2 regions of the Vibrio sp. 1078-1 genome follow, and region 2 is predicted to be linked to the other one. Evidence: riboswitches for the same ligand, from Rfam matches in the RefSeq annotation. Region 2 holds a riboswitch; the other holds the start of a gene.
The links. A riboswitch is a leader RNA that binds a small molecule or an ion and turns the genes downstream of it on or off. The one in region 2 is predicted to bind cyclic di-GMP.

Region 1: it holds a riboswitch for cyclic di-GMP, as region 2 does, so the genes downstream of both, gbpA (N-acetylglucosamine-binding protein GbpA) here and R7190_RS04530 (TfoX/Sxy family DNA transformation protein) in region 2, are expected to answer to the same signal.

What each region holds. Positions count from the first base shown of each region.
Region 1 covers NZ_JAWOWM010000001.1:286,984-295,902, forward strand. Annotated here, with positions in the region: partial or broken gene nfsA (oxygen-insensitive NADPH nitroreductase) at 1-195, opposite strand, end outside; gene R7190_RS01260 (MarC family protein) at 391-1,032, shown strand; gene R7190_RS01265 (patatin family protein) at 1,223-2,095, shown strand; gene gbpA (N-acetylglucosamine-binding protein GbpA) at 2,149-3,612, opposite strand; cyclic di-GMP riboswitch class I at 3,711-3,811, opposite strand; gene R7190_RS01275 (fasciclin domain-containing protein) at 4,084-4,584, opposite strand; gene R7190_RS01280 (cryptochrome/deoxyribodipyrimidine photo-lyase family protein) at 4,665-6,146, opposite strand; gene R7190_RS01285 (DUF6482 family protein) at 6,255-6,560, shown strand; gene R7190_RS01290 (rhodanese-related sulfurtransferase) at 6,629-7,609, opposite strand; gene R7190_RS01295 (alpha/beta fold hydrolase) at 8,065-8,919, opposite strand, start outside.
Region 2 covers NZ_JAWOWM010000002.1:127,321-136,239, reverse strand. Annotated here, with positions in the region: gene torR (two-component system response regulator TorR) at 1-134, opposite strand, end outside; gene torD (molecular chaperone TorD) at 401-1,048, shown strand; gene purR (HTH-type transcriptional repressor PurR) at 1,516-2,520, shown strand; cyclic di-GMP riboswitch class I at 2,808-2,897, shown strand; gene R7190_RS04530 (TfoX/Sxy family DNA transformation protein) at 3,014-3,604, shown strand; gene R7190_RS04525 (TVP38/TMEM64 family protein) at 3,719-4,405, shown strand; gene R7190_RS04520 (DUF2007 domain-containing protein) at 4,426-4,746, shown strand; gene R7190_RS04515 (alpha/beta fold hydrolase) at 4,778-5,581, opposite strand; gene glgA (glycogen synthase GlgA) at 5,691-7,148, opposite strand; gene glgC (glucose-1-phosphate adenylyltransferase) at 7,138-8,355, opposite strand.

The DNA of each region.
Region 1 (8,919 bases), on a different contig from region 2:
TCCGGCATATTGAGCTAATAGCGTACGTTTTTCTTTGTCGGTCACGCGGATAATTCAAACGACTTGCAACATGCTTGATGAGGACGCCGCAAGACCGGCTTGAAGAATGGCATCTAATTGTTCGCTCTCAATCGGTTGTGAGGTGAATTTTCGAATTGAGCGGTGATTGAGAATTGTTTGAATCGTGCTGTTCATGGTGACTTAACATCCCCTGTTACGTGTAAAGGCTGAAGACTCACCTTAGCGACATTTGATGAGTCGGTAAACTATCTCAAAAGAAAAACAATGCTTGGTGCATAAGTGTGAAGACGAATCGAGAATACACCACTCGTTCTGTTTGAGAGCGTATATACTGTTTTTAGAATCAATAATTTAAATGCAGTGGAAAATATGAAAGAACTCATTGTTCATACAGTTACGGTGTTTATGGGCTTCTTTGCCATCATGAACCCTATCGCCAATATTCCCATCTTTTTGAGTTTAACTGCTGATGAAGATAAAGAAACCATCCGTTCCATTGCGCTCCGCTCGGTTTTTATTGCATTTATTATCATCGCGATATTTTCTATTGCCGGTAAGTTAATTTTTGATTTGTTTGGCATCACGCTTTATGCATTGCGAATAACAGGCGGTATTTTGGTGTTTTTGATAGGTTTTAACATGCTTCAAGGTGATTCGACGCATCAGAAAACCAAAGAGAAGGCGTATTCACCAGCTCAGCAACGGGCGGCATTGAGTATTGCAGTGTCTCCACTGGCGATGCCAATATTAGCTGGGCCTGGAACGATTGCTACCGCGATGAACTTTGCGACAGCGGGTGGTTTCGATCAAACCATTATTACTATCGTTTCTTTCGCTGTCCTCTGTGCGATCACCTATGTACTGTTTTTATTTGGAGACAAATTGGTCAAAGCGGTTGGACCAAGTGCTCTAAATGTTGTGACTAAAATGATGGGCTTAATTCTAGCGGTTATTGGTACTCAAATGTTCATTGATGGCGCGGGCGAAGCCTATAAAACGGTTTTCTCCTAGATTTCTCTTAGACCTTGCCACCTTGGTTAAGCCCGCAATTACATTTCTAACGGGTACGGATTTTTTGAACTTTAGTTTTCATTTTCTAAGAGAGAAATAAATAGACTTCACCTATTTCAATAATAAGAATATTCAATTGTTGTGATTGCACGAATTTCATTACTCTTTTGGCAAGGAGAATGGGGGAAATATGGCAACAAAAGCAATTGTAGTAGAAGGTGGCGCGATGCGAGGCGTCTTCGCAAGCGGAGTGTTAGATGCGTTTTTAGAGCAGAGTTATAAACCGTTTGATTTTGCAGTCGGTGTATCTGCTGGTGCATCAAATTTGATTGGGTATTTGACCGACTACCCACATCGCAGTATTAACGTCATTACTAAGCTGGCCACAAGCAAACGCTTTTTTGACCCGACTCGCTTCGTTAAAGGTGGGGACCTCATCGATGTGAAGTGGTTGTTTGAAGAATCTAATCGCTTGTATCCCGTCGATGAAAATAAACTGTTTAATGGCGTTCCTTTTCTCGCAGCGACAACAAATGTAGATACAGGGCAAGCAGATTACTATCGCGTGACACGTGATAATTTTCACCATGCGATTGAAGCGACAACAGCGTTACCGATTGCCTACAAGCATACCCCTTGTTTTTCTGGTGGTTGTTATACCGATGGTGGGGTCGCTGATTCTATCCCAGTGCGTGAGGCTTATCGTCGAGGGGCTCGCGACATAACCGTAGTACTCTCTCACCCGCTGAATTATGCCAAAAAACCAGTTAAGACCACATGGCTGATGAAGAAACTGTTTGCGGAGCACCCCAAAATGGCGGATGCGATGTTAAGACGTGCAGATAACTATAATCAATCATTAGAGTTTATTCGTAACCCTCCACCAGGAACACATGTTAGGGTGATTGCCCCACCAGATAATTTTCATGTTCAGCGCTTATCAATGCGACAATCCGTTTTACTAGAAGGGTATGAAATGGGGCTGATTGAGGGGCGAGCGCATCTCACTAGTTTATCTGGTGTTCATGGTTTAGACCGGGAAAGCTGTCATTTTTGCGTTTGATTATAAAAGAGCCTCATAGTGAGGCTCTTTTTACTTAACGTTCAAAGGGTGATTTAGTTGACTTTATCCCAAGCCATCTCCCAGTGTGAACCTATTCCAGGCTCGTAATGGTTTGCGCTTTCTTTCCACTGCATACAGTAACCAGAGTATGGGAAAGGTTTACATTGATAAATGCCCCCGTCGCTGGCAAGCACTTTTGTGCCCGCCGTGTAGCTAGATAGTCCTTCAGGGAAGACAAAATCGTACTCACCAGATGGTGGTGGAGTAACTGACTCTTCTTTTAAGTGAAAGTCGAGTGTTTGCTGATCCACCAAGTTGCCATCTTTATCCTTAATACGTGTTACGAGCATATGGTGACCCGGCTCCGATTTACTTAAAGCGAGCGATATCGCCTCTACCGAGCCGTCTTTCATTTCGTTTGCCCAACTTGCAAGTGGTTCGCGATGGTGATTGTAAACGGTGAGTTCTGCATTTAAATCGCCTTCAGCAGTTAGTGTCAGATCCAACGTTGTCGGTGTTGACTCAATGATATACTCGTCTGCTAAGCCATCTACTGTGAGTGAGTATTCTGGGACAGGAGTTTCAATGTTATAGCCGATCTCTACTCGCTCAAGGCCGCTATTTGCTTGCAGATACACCGGATTAGTACCATAAACAGGAGTGAATTTATCCTCTGCATACTGCCCGGCTTGCAGTTTTGCTTGTTTTTGGTTTAGCTTAGTCGCGAGTGCGTAAGACCAGTTTTTCGCTTGGCCCATTGCTGCATCGGTAATTTCTAGTTCAGTTCTATACGCCACGTTTTCACCTGCTTGATCAAATACGCGTGTATAAACCGAATCCCCAATATTTAAATCCATTGTAGGAATAATTTGACCGCCTTGCTTCCAATCTGGAATAACGGGACTGTCACCATCAAATTTCACATCGATCACGTTATAAAATGAGGCTGCAGTGTCGCCAACATCCCATACTGCCAGGATGACATGGTATCCCTCGCGAGTAGGCACATTACATTGATGGCTTACCTGTTTCGGGGGTTGAACCATATTGCCGTCGATGACACAGAAAGGAGTTAGATCAAAAGAGTCTCGTGATAGTGAAGCGTTTGGGTTCCAATCAGGCTTGGTGATGTAATATTTCCAGTCGCGCGTCACGTGGTTAGCGGTAAATGTCCATTCAAAAGTTTGTGTACCTGCTTGAATAGGGCGTTTTACCCAGCGGTCGGCAGTTTGCTCATCAAGGGCAGCTGCTAAAGCGGTTTCGGCACTCGCTATTTTACCATCGCGAGGCCCTGTTTCGGGAAAGCCATCAGGGCCTTCAACGCTTTGCGGTTCATATTGAATCGCACCGCAGTTATTATTTTTTTCGTTAGTATCTGGCGTTGGATACTTACATAGTGCCGAGCGACTTGCAGCGACACCACCATTGGTTTCTGATACATAACCGTGAGCCGCAGCACCTGAGCTAATGCTTGCAAGTGCTAACGCGAGTACGGATTTGGTTGGAAATGATTTCATCACATGTCCTCTGTTATGGCTGACAAACTAATGTCACACTCCGGCGCATGCTGAGCATAAAGCAACTCTACAGAAATTGGACTTCTGTAACACTGCGTCATGGTAACCCCGCTATCATGAGCATTCTTTTAGATTTTTAAATGCTGACAGACCGGAAGCTTTGCGTCCCACCCTTTCGAATGGTTTGCCGAAATGTGATTGAGCAGCCAAAATTTAGCTTAAGAATTTACATGTGGAAAAGTAAACGTCACTGACATGGAATCCTGTTCTCAAATTGAAAGATAACGATATCTTAACCTCGTCAATATTGTGCAGTGTTGTCTTGCAAGGTATTGATTTTAATTTTGTTTTTATCTTTTTTATAGTCATCGTGAATGAGTGGGGGTTTGTTGGGGATAAGTGGAGAGGAATCGTGCTAAGGGTGGAAGAAGTTCTGTCTAAAGGGCGGAGTGTACCGCCCTTTGAATGGTGTTATTTCGGCATGATGACAGTATCAATCACGTGAATGACACCGTTTTTAGCTTTCACATCGGTTGCAATGACATTTGCATCGTTAACCATGACTTTATCGCCCATGGTTTTAATCATCACATCTTGCCCCTGAACCGTAGTCGCTTTGTCTAGCTTAACAACATCGGCAGCCATCACTTTCCCTGGGACGACGTGATAAGTCAAAACAGATACTAACTTGTCTTTGTTTTCCGGCATTAAGAGCATGTCGACTGTGCCGTCTGGCAGTTTTGCAAAAGCGTCATCCGTTGGTGCAAAAACAGTAAATGGGCCTTCCCCTTTGAGAGTGTCAACCAAGCCCGCTGCTTTTACCGCAGCAACAAGCGTATTGAAAGAGCCGTTTTCAGCGGCAACGTCGACAATATCGGCTTTCATCATGCCATGCTCATGAGCCTTGACGGGAAGCATAAAAGATAACGTCACCATCAGTGTCGCCGCGATAACTAAGATACGTTTGAACATAATGTGTTCCTTACTAGTTGAGGGTACAACTGGTTCCCTGGAGTGTGTTTGCATTTGTACGCATTGTGATTGAGAGATGATCATCGCGTCCTACTTTCTTTTGAGGGTCTAACATGTCGCGCAAGAATTCGTCTGCCTTCTTGTTTCACATCGGCTCGTTTCCGCCACGTCCATAAGCGCTCTCTTGCTGCCTTAGCTGCGTTGTCTGGTGTGATAATAGGTGCAAGGTAACGGCTATCTGGCTGCAACTGATACATGACAGCTTCCATCTGGGTCATTGTCCAAGGCTCGAATAAAAGAGGGGGAGGAACCATTTGCAATTCAGGTACCCACTTGTAGATGAACGTGCCGTCAGGATCATGTTCTTGGGCTTGCTTGATCGGATTATAAATACGGATTGTGTTAGTCCCGGTTACTCCTGCTTGCATTTGGAATTGTGGGTAATGAATTCCGGGCTCAAAGTCGAGAAACAGTTGCGCTAAATGCGTTACACCTACTCGCCAATTCATGTTCATGTGGTGAGTAAGAAAGCTAACCAGCATGGCACGCATGCGAAAGTTAATGTAACCAGTGTGGTGCAAACAGCGCATGCAGGCATCAATCAAAGGTACGCCAGTATGCCCGGATTTCCATGCTGCTAACTTTTCTTCATCGAAAGTACTACTTTGTTTAATCAATGGTTCGTAAGCCCGATTAACGCAGTAAAACTCCATGTCGTATTCCGATTCGAATTTTTGGATGAAGTGACAGTGCCAATGAAGCCGTGAAGACAATGCAATTAAGCTGCGACGAAACCCAGCGACTTGCCAGTGTTTCAAAAGGTATTGATAAACTTCACGCAAGGATATGTTACCCCAAGCGAGATATGGAGAAAGTCGAGTACAGGCTGTGCGTGAGGCTGTGGGACTAGAAATGCTTCGATAGTAATCACGACCTCGACGATGGAAAAAGTCCTCTAGTGTTTTCCAAGCGAGCCGGCTTCCTCCCGTTTGCATTCCTTTGCATTTTGATAGCCAGGATGATGGTGGCGAAAACGAACAGCCGAGAGCTTCTGCATCCAATGAATGCAATAAGTCGGTTTGGAGCTCAATAGGGCTTATTGAGGCTCTCATGACAGAGTCCCAATGTTTGTCCCAACCTTGCCGGTTTATTGCACCTCTGATTACAGCACCGTGTTCGAATTCAAACCAGTCGATGTTCTGCTCATACAGCCAAGCGGCAACTTGTCGGTCTCGTTCAAAGGTGCAGTTGAGTCCTATTTCTTGGTGAGAAAAAACAGCGTTGATTTGATATTGCGCTTGAATTGATTGGAAACATGCTAAGGCATCGTCAAACAGCACCGTGATTCGATGCCCATACGCTTTGAGCGTTTCATCCATGTCTTGCAGTGATTGCCAAACAAATCGCCAGTGGCGCTCAGAATAGTGTGGGTTGTTCAATAGCAATGGTTCAACAATATACAAAAGCACAGTTGGGTGCTTTGTTGATAATGCTTGAGTTAGTGGTTGATGGTCAGTCAGCCTTAAATCTCGCTTTAACCACACGACATTGATTGTTTGCATCGGAATCCTCTTTGTTTCCGATGTTGTACGCAAGTAAACCGAAGAAATCTCATCCAATGATCGGTTTTATTCTACAAAACGTAGAGGTAACTTTCAGGGAGGTGACACATGGCAATACCATTGAGTAAGTTACAAAAATACTTCTATGTAGACAAATTGGTCATTCATTCGCTTGATCTCGCATTGTACCAGGCATCTGTCGTGATTGATGGAGAAGCGCAATTTATCACTGATGACAACGGTATCTTTTTGAGGGCTCATTCCCTGATCGAGATGCAAAAGAAGTGCAGGAATATCAAAGCAAATAAGCAGGTTTTAGTACATCAAAGTGCTTATGATGAAATGGTGGGGCTACCCGAAGGCAAAAGAGACAATCAACTAGAGGTATTGGTGAGGGATACAAAATTGTATTGAAAGAGTATTGTTGCGTAGTAAAAGCGAGCCACCTTACGGCAGCTCGCTAAATATAAGGAGAGTTGGGCTTAGTCTTGTTTACGCTGCGCTTCTTTTTGCGCGTACTTAGCGGCACGTCGGGCTTCTCTTTGCTTGGCACTTTCACCACCAACATGCTGCTCGCCTCGCTGCTCTGCAAGAACAACTTGTTTTTCACGCTCGCGGAATCGAGCAATTTGTTCTTCTGAGTGTGTGCCGTGACATTTTGGACAGCTCACGCCTTGCTCGAACAATTCTGACTGTTTGTCTTCTTCAGTGATCGGTAGACGACAAGCGTTACATAAATCGTAATCTGCTTTTTCTAGCTGGTGGTTCACTGCAACACGACCGTCAAATACGTAACAATCGCCTTCCCACATGCTCTCTTCTTGAGGAACTTCTTCAAGATATTTAAGAATGCCGCCTTCTAGGTGGTAGACCTCATCAAAGCCCTGTTCTTTCATGTAAGCCGTTGATTTTTCGCAGCGGATACCACCGGTACAGAACATCGCAACTTTCTTGTGTTTTGCCGGGTCCATGTTTTCTTTTACATAGTCTGGGAATTCACGAAAGGTTTCAGTATTTGGGTTTACAGCGCCTTTGAATGTCCCGATCTCGATTTCGTAATCATTACGTGTATCGACAACAAACACTTCAGGATCAGCAATAAGATCGTTCCACTCTTGAGGTTTCACGTAAGTACCCACCACGTGGCGAGGGTCTATACCTTCAACACCTAATGTTACGATCTCTTTTTTCAGTTTCACTTTGGTGCGATTGAATGGCTGGGTCTCAGAATACGACTCTTTGTATACGGTGCCAGTCAAACGAGGTTCGTTGTTTAGCCACTCCAGTAGCGTATCAATACCTGCACGATCAGATGCAACAGTACCGTTGATACCTTCACTTGCCAGTAGTAATGTTCCGCGAATATGGTGTTTTTCCATCAACGCAAGTAATGGCTCGCGTAGCTCTTGATAGTTATTCAGCTCAACAAACTTGTACAGCGCACAAACTACATACTGACTCATGAGGTTTCCTTTAAAAATACAGGTGGTCAACGACCTTAAAATTTTAGCGGCACGAAGTATACCTGACTAAACTAGTCGGAAATACGGACAAATTATACGGATATTATGAGTAGGCGGGGCCTGGCGGTCTTTGATAGGGGGAGCATGTCCGCAGGTGAAGCCGCTATGTGTTCAAATTATAAGCATTAATTATAGTGGGTTAGGTAGGTTGGAGCCGATACTTTTGGTTTAAATTTATGCTGTTTTGGGCCCTTCAAAAAAGTTAGGCGCAAGAAGCACCAAGTAATCACCGGAGTCATTGACAAGGAAAGGACATGTCGCAGTTTTATACATGAGGTGGTGAGGGATAAAGGTTTAGGGACAAAGAGTGAATGACTGATCGCCATTGTTCATAAACCGCTATAAACGCCTTTTCATCAAATACTAAAAAGGCGTATTTCTAACGTCTGTCCTGCTTATTTCAACGCAGCTGCGGTCTGTTTACCCATGGCAATGAGCCTGTCGAGAATGCGTTCACCGTCGGCACGCAAACCGTTGTGCTCGTACTCGTTGGTGATCCACGCTTTTGAATTTGGGATTAACGCGAGCGTCTCTCGGCTGATATCCATTTCAACAAACATATCATCGGCGTAAACGGCGCAACTGACAGGCACTTTATTTTGAGCCAGTTGATTTTGATCGTACAGCGCAGCCCAATCGTCTTTCGCGGCCAATATTTCTGCGGCGTCTTTTAGTGGTTTAAGGTTGACGTATTGGTCGAACATCCACGGGAAGACCATTTCCCCCGTAAAGTAAAATGGCTGGCCAAGTTCATAATTAAACTCTGGTCGGGTTTGGCGAACACGGTGCGCACTCCAACTCGACGCAAAGCCTTGGCAGTAAATCGATTCATGCAAAATGGCGTAGATCGGGTTGGTTTGGAAGTTTTGCTGCGCCAACATATCGTTCAAGAACTCATAGCGAAGTTGTGGTTTGCCGTTCACTTCAATCAACGCGCTTTCTAGCCAATAGTAAGTTGGCAAGAAAGTATCACTCACACCAAAATTGATGCCGATTTGTTGAAATTGTTCCACCGTGAAGCGTTGACCATTTGGTAGGTACTCTTCATTTTCCAGCAAGTGATTCGCAATGTTTTGGCAAAGTTGTTGCGCACTTGGAAATTGTTGGAAGAACGCTTGGTTTTTCTCCATGGTGCGTTTGAAGGTGGCTTCATACACATCGTCGGCATGACGCGAGACTGATGGCACGCCACCTGTGATGTAGCTTTGTAGCAAGCTGTCTGGGAACAAAGACAAATAGGTGAGGGAGCA
Region 2 (8,919 bases):
CCCGCTTGCAAAACTTCACGCATTTCCGCGCCACTCTCTGCTTCGCTGACTTGGTAGCCCTCATTTTGGAAATATCCCGCAAGCTTACTACGAGTTACAACATCATCTTCTACGACTAATACGTGATAGCTCATTTACACCACTTTTCTGTCTTCTTATTATCCAAGACGTATTCTATTCATAACTAGTAACATTTCTAGTCATAGATACATTAAAACGCAAGATTTAGCGTTTTTATTGATTCAAAACAAGCTTGCCCATTGCTATTAATAAACGGTCATTTTTGACCATAAAACATAACAATTATAGTTACTGCTATTCATTTTAATTGATTACACTTAGGGGATATCCCTAATTGACTTTGTGATGCATGACTTGAAGCATCATTCAGGAGCCCAAAATGCAAGAAGTGAAAGCTTTTAATGAAAAACGCGCTGAAATTTACTGGTGGTTTTCGAGCTTGTTCGCAAAAGAACTAACAGAGAAAGAATTGGAAGCCTATCACAGTGTTGAAATTCGCAGTTTTCTCGCAGGTTTAGGTGAAAATGAGTCGCTGAAACCAGCTGTTGATAGCCTAGTTGATGCATTGAATCGGTTACAAGATCGTGAAGATGCACAACTAGAGCTTGCAGCTGACTTTTGTGAACTGTTTTTGAAGACAGAAAAATACGGCGCTCTTCCTTACGCATCCATGTACATTGGTGAATCAGGTTTACTGAATGACAAGCCAGCTGAGGAAATGGAAAAGTTGATGGCTGAATTTGGCGTTCAAGTAGACGAAAACCTAAAGGAACCTGCGGATCACTTAGCCGTTGAGCTCGACTTTCTCGGGAACATGATTATCCGCTCAAACGAGCTTGAACAAGAAAAACACATGGAAGAAGCCTTCGTTAAACAAAACGACTTTATCCAGCAACAATTGATGTCTTGGTTACCTCAGTTTTCAGACAAATGTAAACAATTCGACGAATTTGGATTTTACTCGAGTGTCGCGAAACTATTAGTTGCATTTTGTAAACTAGACAGCGCCTACCTTCTTGGTGAATAATTGCCGCCTATTTTTAGGGAGCCTGCCTATCGGGCTTCCTGTATGCCGAAAGTGACCAATTGTAAGTAACTTGGGTATAATATTCGTTTGCCTTAACTTAGCGCAAAGACGCTTGGTTATTTAGCAGTCAAAATGTGACTTCAAATACACAAATCTCGTGCTGAAAACATTGCTAGTCAGTCCACATAGGGCTAAAATGTGAGCGCAAACGATTAAATATGATTTATATGTAAACCGCTGAAATATAGCGGTTTTTGTGTTTTCTTAACAGGTTGATGGCAATTTCTCATCAGATAGAAAAAAGATAAAATTCATCGACCGATGCTGCTACGCACCCTTTTGTCGCACTTGGATCAACCGCTGCCGAGACACTTAGCGCCAATTTTATATTGCTAGGTGTGAAACCATTAGAGCATCAGGTACATCCAATACGACATATTTCAGTAGCTCGATACAGGACACCATTTATGGCCACGATAAAAGACGTTGCTCGCTTAGCCGGCGTTTCCACTACGACAGTTTCGCACGTTATCAATAAAACGCGTTTCGTTGCAGAAGCAACGCAAGAAAAAGTAATGAAAGCCGTTGACGAGCTGAATTACGCGCCAAGTGCCGTTGCACGCAGCCTAAAATGCAACTCAACTCGTACGATTGGCATGTTAGTAACTCAATCAACTAACCTATTTTTCTCAGAAGTGATTGATGGCGTTGAGAGCTACTGTTACCGCCAAGGCTATACTCTGATTTTATGTAACACAGGCGGGATTTACGAAAAACAACGCGATTACATTCGTATGCTGGCTGAAAAGCGCGTTGATGGCATCCTAGTGATGTGTTCTGACTTAACCGAAGAACTAAAAGAGATGCTTGACCGTCATGCGGACATTCCTAAAGTGGTCATGGATTGGGGCCCAGAGAGCTCGCAAGCAGACAAAATCATGGATAACTCAGAAGAAGGTGGCTACATTGCGACCAAACATCTGATTGACAATGGTCATACGGATATCGCTTGTCTAAGCGGTCATTTTGAAAAGCTTGCTTGCCAAGAGCGCATTGCAGGTTTCCGTCGCGCAATGAGCGAAGCGAACCTAGCTGTAAATGAAGACTGGATCCTTGAAGGTAACTTTGAATGTGATACGGCCGTATTAGTTGCAGATAAAATTACCGCAATGGACAAGCGCCCGACGGCGGTATTCTGTTTTAACGACACAATGGCTCTAGGCCTAATGAGCCGCTTGCAACAAAACGGGATCAAAATTCCTGAAGATATTTCAGTGATCGGCTACGACAACATCGAGCTTGCAGAATACTTCTCTCCACCGCTAACGACTATCCACCAACCTAAACGTCGTGTTGGTAAAAATGCATTCGAAATTCTACTTGAGCGTATCAAAGATAAAGAACACGAAAAACGAATTTTCGAAATGCAACCTGAGCTTGTAATTCGAAATACTGTGAAAAAAATGAACTAAATTTTACTGTATTTAACCGTGTTAAATAAGCGCTCTACAGGGGCGCTTATTTTTTTGGAAAAATTAAGCATTCTCTAATACTTCACACCACTCTAATAACAATTGACTAACGTTAACTCCCTGTTTTATATAAATGTAATATATATTAAGAACTCCTTTTCAAAGGCCAATTTGCACCTTTCCATATGCAAAATAGAGCATTCAATCTATCATTTTTATTGAACCGATATCACACTTTTAACGCTAAACCGTGATGTTAATTCAATATAAGAAGTATGCTCATTGTGTCACGCACAGGGCAAACCATTCGAAAGAGTGGGACGCAAAGCCTCCGGCCTGAACCATATTACGATATGGAAGGTAGCGGGGTTACCGATGGCAAGTGTGTAAGCAATGACTTTACTCTGTAATGACATTGTTTTTACGCATGTTTGCTACTCTCTCGGACCTGACTTTTGGTGGCGTAATATTAATTACACCGAGATAACAAAACATGGATAAACCGATACTCAAAGACTCTATGAAGCTATTTGAGGCACTTGGTAATATCAAGTCGCGCTCAATGTTTGGTGGCTTCGGACTATTCGCTGATGAAACAATGTTTGCACTAGTGGTAAACAATCAGCTTCATATCAGAGCAGACCAAAAAACTTCATCTGACTTCGAGAAACAAGGGCTAAAGCCTTACGTTTATAAAAAACGTGGCTTTCCAGTCGTTACAAAGTACTACGCTATTTCCAGCGATTTATGGGAATCAAGCGAACGCTTAATCGAAGTAGCGAATCAATCATTGAAAAAGGCAAAGCTTGAGAAAGAACAGCAAGCAAGTACAAAACCTAACCGTTTGAAAGATTTGCCTAACTTACGACTGGCTACCGAGCGCATGCTAAAAAAAGCCGGCATCGAATCCGTAGAGAAGCTTGAAGAGGAAGGTGCGCTTAACGCCTATAAAGCGATAAGAGATACGCACTCTGCAACCGTCAACATTGAGTTGCTATGGGCACTAGAAGGTGCTATCAACGGCACTCATTGGAGTGTGGTACCTCAAGCTCGCCGAGATGAGTTGATGAACGGCCTCCAATAAAAGTCGGCCTAAAAACTATCTTGTAAAACCGCAGTCTAATCTGCGGTTTTTTTGTGAAATTTTTTCGGTTTTCCTACTGTCTTATTACATATATCCCAAATTGGAATCAAAATTATGAATAAGAAACTGATATTAGGTCTCATCCTACTAGCGGCTATCGTCTTTTTAGGTATTAACTTTGGCCAGTATTTAACCTTAGAGAATGCAAAAGCCCAACAAGAAGCACTAACTACATACATCGATCAGAATTTTGTATTCTCGGCTGCGATTTACTTTTTTACCTACATTGCAATTACCGCTTTTTCTATCCCAGGAGCGGCAGTAGTCACCTTACTTGGTGCAGCCTTATTTGGTTTTTGGACAAGCTTGCTACTGGTTTCTTTCGCTAGCACTATGGGGGCAACACTGGCCTTCTTGAGCAGCCGATACTTATTGCGTGACTGGGTACAAAACAAATTCGGAAATAAACTCAACGCAATTAATCAAGGTGTCGAAAAAGACGGAGCTTTTTATCTATTTTCCTTGCGTCTAATCCCTGTATTCCCTTTCTTTCTAATCAACTTACTGATGGGCTTAACACCGATGTCTGTAGGTCGATTTTATCTCACTAGCCAAATAGGTATGCTGCCAGGCACAGCCGTATATCTGAATGCAGGTACTCAATTAGCAACAATTGAAAGCCTATCGGGCATTGTTTCACCCGCAGTATTAGCGTCTTTTGCGCTATTGGGACTATTTCCAATCATCACTAAATGGGTTATGAATAAAGTAAGGCCGACACCAAGTCAGCAAAACTCGTAATTGGTGAAGTGGGTATTTTGATGAAAATATTTATCGCTAAAAACCCAGCAGAAGCACACATTGTATGTGAGCTGCTTAAAGTGGAACAAATTTACTGTGAAGTTCGCGGAGAAGGTATTTTCGGCCTAAAAGGAGAACTGCCGTTTGGTGATGATACCGATCCTTATGTGTGGCTTTTTGACACGGCACAAAAGATGAAAGCTGAAGAAATAGTAAAAGCATATCGAAAACAATCCGATAGGCATGAGTATCAAGATTGGCAATGCCCAAAATGTCATGAAATAAACGAAGGGCAATTTGGTGCATGTTGGCAATGTGGATATCAACTAGGAGAGCTATAGCGGCTCTCCTATTCAGTGGATGCACTCAGTTTTAAGCACATACAGCTTGCTGTTTAATAAACTCGATGGAGTGTTGATTGAAGTCTTCTGGACGCTCTACATTGCATACATGACCACAATTCGGGATTTCTCGTAGAATGCTGAGCTTATGTGCTGCAACCATTTCTTTGACAGGTTTAATAAACATGTAATCCCTGTCGCCCATTAAGTAAAGAGTCGGAATGGGTAACTCTCGATCTTTAAAATATTTCATTAACGGATTTACATCAGCGGCAAGAATAAACCAACGTTTAAATTCTTTTTGGCAAAGCTTCTTGGCTTCGCGAATAAAAAGGTGGCGAGATTCTCGTTGGCTTCTTTGAGGCATAACAATATAAGCGAACAGTTTGTAGAGCCACATGTACGGTAGGATATGCTTACAAAAATTACCTAATTTCACCAATATCTGAGAACGAGTGTTAAGCCTTGTGACAGCACCGCCGAGCACCATCGAACGTACGCGCTCTGATGACAATTCAGCAAGGTTTCGAACAATAATAGTACCAAGCGACATACCGACAAAATGAGCGGATTGGATCTTTAAATGGTCCAATACTTTCAAAATATCTTGGGTAACTTCCGTAAAGGTATAACGGCTAGCAATGAGCTCTTTAAGTAACTGATTTGACTTTCCATGCCCTCTTAAATCGATCAGCAATAAGTTAAAGTGTTGCTTGTAAGCTTTAATTTGCTTGAACCAGATAGAAGAGCTACCACCAGCACCGTGCACAAATACAACCCACTCATTACTAGTAGGGTGCAAATAGGTTTTATGAAAAAGTAGCGGCTGGGTCATATTGAGTATCAAAAAGATCGTGCTATTGAGTAAAAAGCCATCCTACCACACTCCCCTTACTCAAGATAATAAAGGCACCTCATTCGGTGCCTTTCGTTACAATTTTAAGTCAAACTAACGCTGAGTGGTAAAGCTGCAAATAAGATTCTGCGGCCTTTTGCCAACAAAAGTCTTGTTGCATCGCGTGCAACTGTACTTTATTCACTTCAGGCTCGTTTTGAGCGTAGAGCAACAGTGCCCTTAGCATCGTTAACAACAATGCCTGCGGTGTCGGTTCGAAAAAAACAAACCCCGTTGCTTCAGATGGGTTTACATCATAATCGCTAACGCTGTCCTTTAAGCCACCAACACCGCGTACTATCGGTAATGTCCCATAAGCCATACTATAGATTTGGTTTAAGCCACATGGTTCAAACTCAGAAGGCATCAAGAAGAAATCAGAACCAGCTTCAACGATATGCGCAAGTTCATTGTCATACGCTTCTACAAAGGCAAATTTGCTAGAAAACTGCGCGGCAACCTCTCGTAGCTGAGCTGCAAGAACAGGGTCTCCGGTCCCAACGACAACTAGCTGAACATCGTGCTTCAAAAAATCGGCCAAAGCAGGCAACAAGTAATGAACGCCTTTCTGCTGGGTCAACCGACAAACCATACCGAACATAGCTACATTTTTTTCGGGCAAATTTAGTCGTTGTTGTAATGCTTTTTTACAAGCTTTCTTCCCTTGCGACATACTTTGCTGGTCGGCGCAGTAATTAACCGGCAAGTAGGTATCAGTTTCCGGATTCCAAGCGCTGTAATCACAACCGTTCAAAATACCAACTAAGTCCTGCGCGCGTTGCTGAAACTCCCAAGCCATGCCGTGACTGCCAAGCTCTGTTTTTAGTTCCTCTGCGTACGTAGGACTAACCGCGTTTATCTTATCTGCATTCATTACACCAGCTTTAAGCATCGTAATATGTGTTGCACTCACCGCAGCATCGGGAACGTTTCTACAATGAAACTCTGGCAAACACTGCACGTCTTCATAACTAAATACTCCTTTAAAGACCGCATTGTGAATTGAAATGACGCTTTTAGTATGAGCAAAAAACGGATCATTGCCATACCTGTGCTTGAGCAAAAATGGAACAAGACCTGTGTGCCAATCGTTCGCGTGTATGATATTAGGTTGAAAGGCGAGCTTGGGTAACATGTCGAGACATGCTGCACTAAAAAACGCAAAGCGCTCGCCGTTATCAGTATACGCTTGGTTGTTCTCCGCATACATTGATGGTCGATTGAAATACGGCGGACAATCAATCAGGTAAACAGGATTTTGACCTAACATGAGCCGCAAAACTCGATACTCCGTATGCGGCCATGATGTTAATTCTGTTTCTAATACAACTTCTGCGTCTGCGAGTTTATCAATACTGCTGTACGCAGGGATGGTAATTCTTACGTCTTGCTGTAGGTTTTGAAGGGCTTCCGGTAGTGCCTTGGCAACATCTGCCAAGCCACCACTTTTAATGAGGCCTTCAACCTCAGAAGCTACAAACAGAATAGATAAGTAGTTAGTAGCCAACTCGAGCCCCTTTCGGAATAACAACAATGCCCTCCTCAGACACGTGGAAGTGTTTTTTATCTTCTTGAAGATTCACACCAATCTGAGTACCAGGAGCAATATCGGCATCCTTGTCGACAATCACACGACGTAAAACACATCCTTCGCCAATTTTTACGTCACCAAGAAGTATACATTCGCTGATATCGCAAGCAGAAGCAATATTACTGCGAAAACCAAGCACCGACTTTTCGATTCTTGAGCCTCTAACATAGCTGCCATTACACACTAAACTATCGATTATCTGCACACGACCATTATCAGAGTCGGTAAATGTCGCAGGTGGCAATGGTGGGTAGTAGGTATGCAATGGCCATTTACGGTTGTACAGCGAAAATGGTGCATCTTTTTCTAGCAGATCCATATGCGCTTGCCAGTACGCATCAATAGTTCCGACATCACGCCAGTACACCTCTTCTTTTTCGCCACTGATTTTGTTGGTACTGAAGTCATACACGAACACATCACCTCTAGGGAACATCTTTGGAATGATGTCCTTTCCAAAATCATGTGATGAAGCTTCATTATCCGCATCTTCGACCAACTCTGAGAACAGTACCTGAGCTTCAAAAACATAGTTACCCATTGAAACTAAAGCGTAATCAGGGTCACCAGGAATCGACTTCGGATTTGCTGGTTTTTCTTCAAAGCCAATCATACGGCCTTCGCTATCCACTTCGATAACCCCAAATTGCGACGCCTCTTTTAGTGGCATGCGCAATGCAGATACCGTCAGAGAAGCCTGCTTTTCTGAGTGGAAGTTCAGCATTTGTTTGATATCCATCTTATAGATATGGTCAGAGCCAAAAATACAAACTTGCTCTGGTTCCTCTAACTCCATAAAACGCAGGTTTTGATAGATCGCGTCCGCCGTCCCTTCGTACCAACGTTTACCAGTACGCATTTGAGCGGGAATAGGATCGATAAAGCGGTCTGTAATGCCGTTGATGTTCCACCCCTTTTTTAAGTGATGGAATAAAGATTGAGATTTAAATTGGGTTAGGACGTAAATGCGCATCAGATCCGCATTAACAAAATTGTTTAGAGCAAAATCGATCAATCGATAACTACCACCAAACGGTACCGAAGGTTTACTGCGAGATTCCGTTAAAGGTCTCAAACGAGAGCCTTCACCGCCAGCAAGAATCATTCCCAAAACACCAGCCATTTGTTGTTCTCCATATCGTTATAGCTTGGATTTGGTACTCGCTTGAATGAGTCATACTCGGGGAGTCAAGCGAATACATTTAGCAACCGTCTCTGAGTTTCTGTGAACTCTTACAACACGGATAAAAAAGCTACGGCACTTCCAGTATGCAACGTCCACTCTTTCCTTATTTTTTGACGCAAACAATGCACACAGTTGCACTAATTTTTGTAATAAATTATCTAAGCGGGTTCTAAATTACAATTTTTAATACGCCATTCTGTGTACCATACAGCTCTTGCGTACTCAAGACGATATCTAGATCACACATGGAAAAGCAAACGATTACATTGTGAAAACAATTTACGAACGGATTCACTACACCGCCGATTTTTTAGCCCAATGTATAACAAATATGTGAATGCAAAATGAAAGTTACAACGAATATTTTTTACATAAAAAATACATCAGCGACTACGAAATATTGATACTGGGATCTTCTCGCGTCAGCAAAACTCAGTCAAAGCAGCAAAGATCTATACGAACAACACAGTGGCCTTTACGCAAAAACAAAACGCAAAAAAG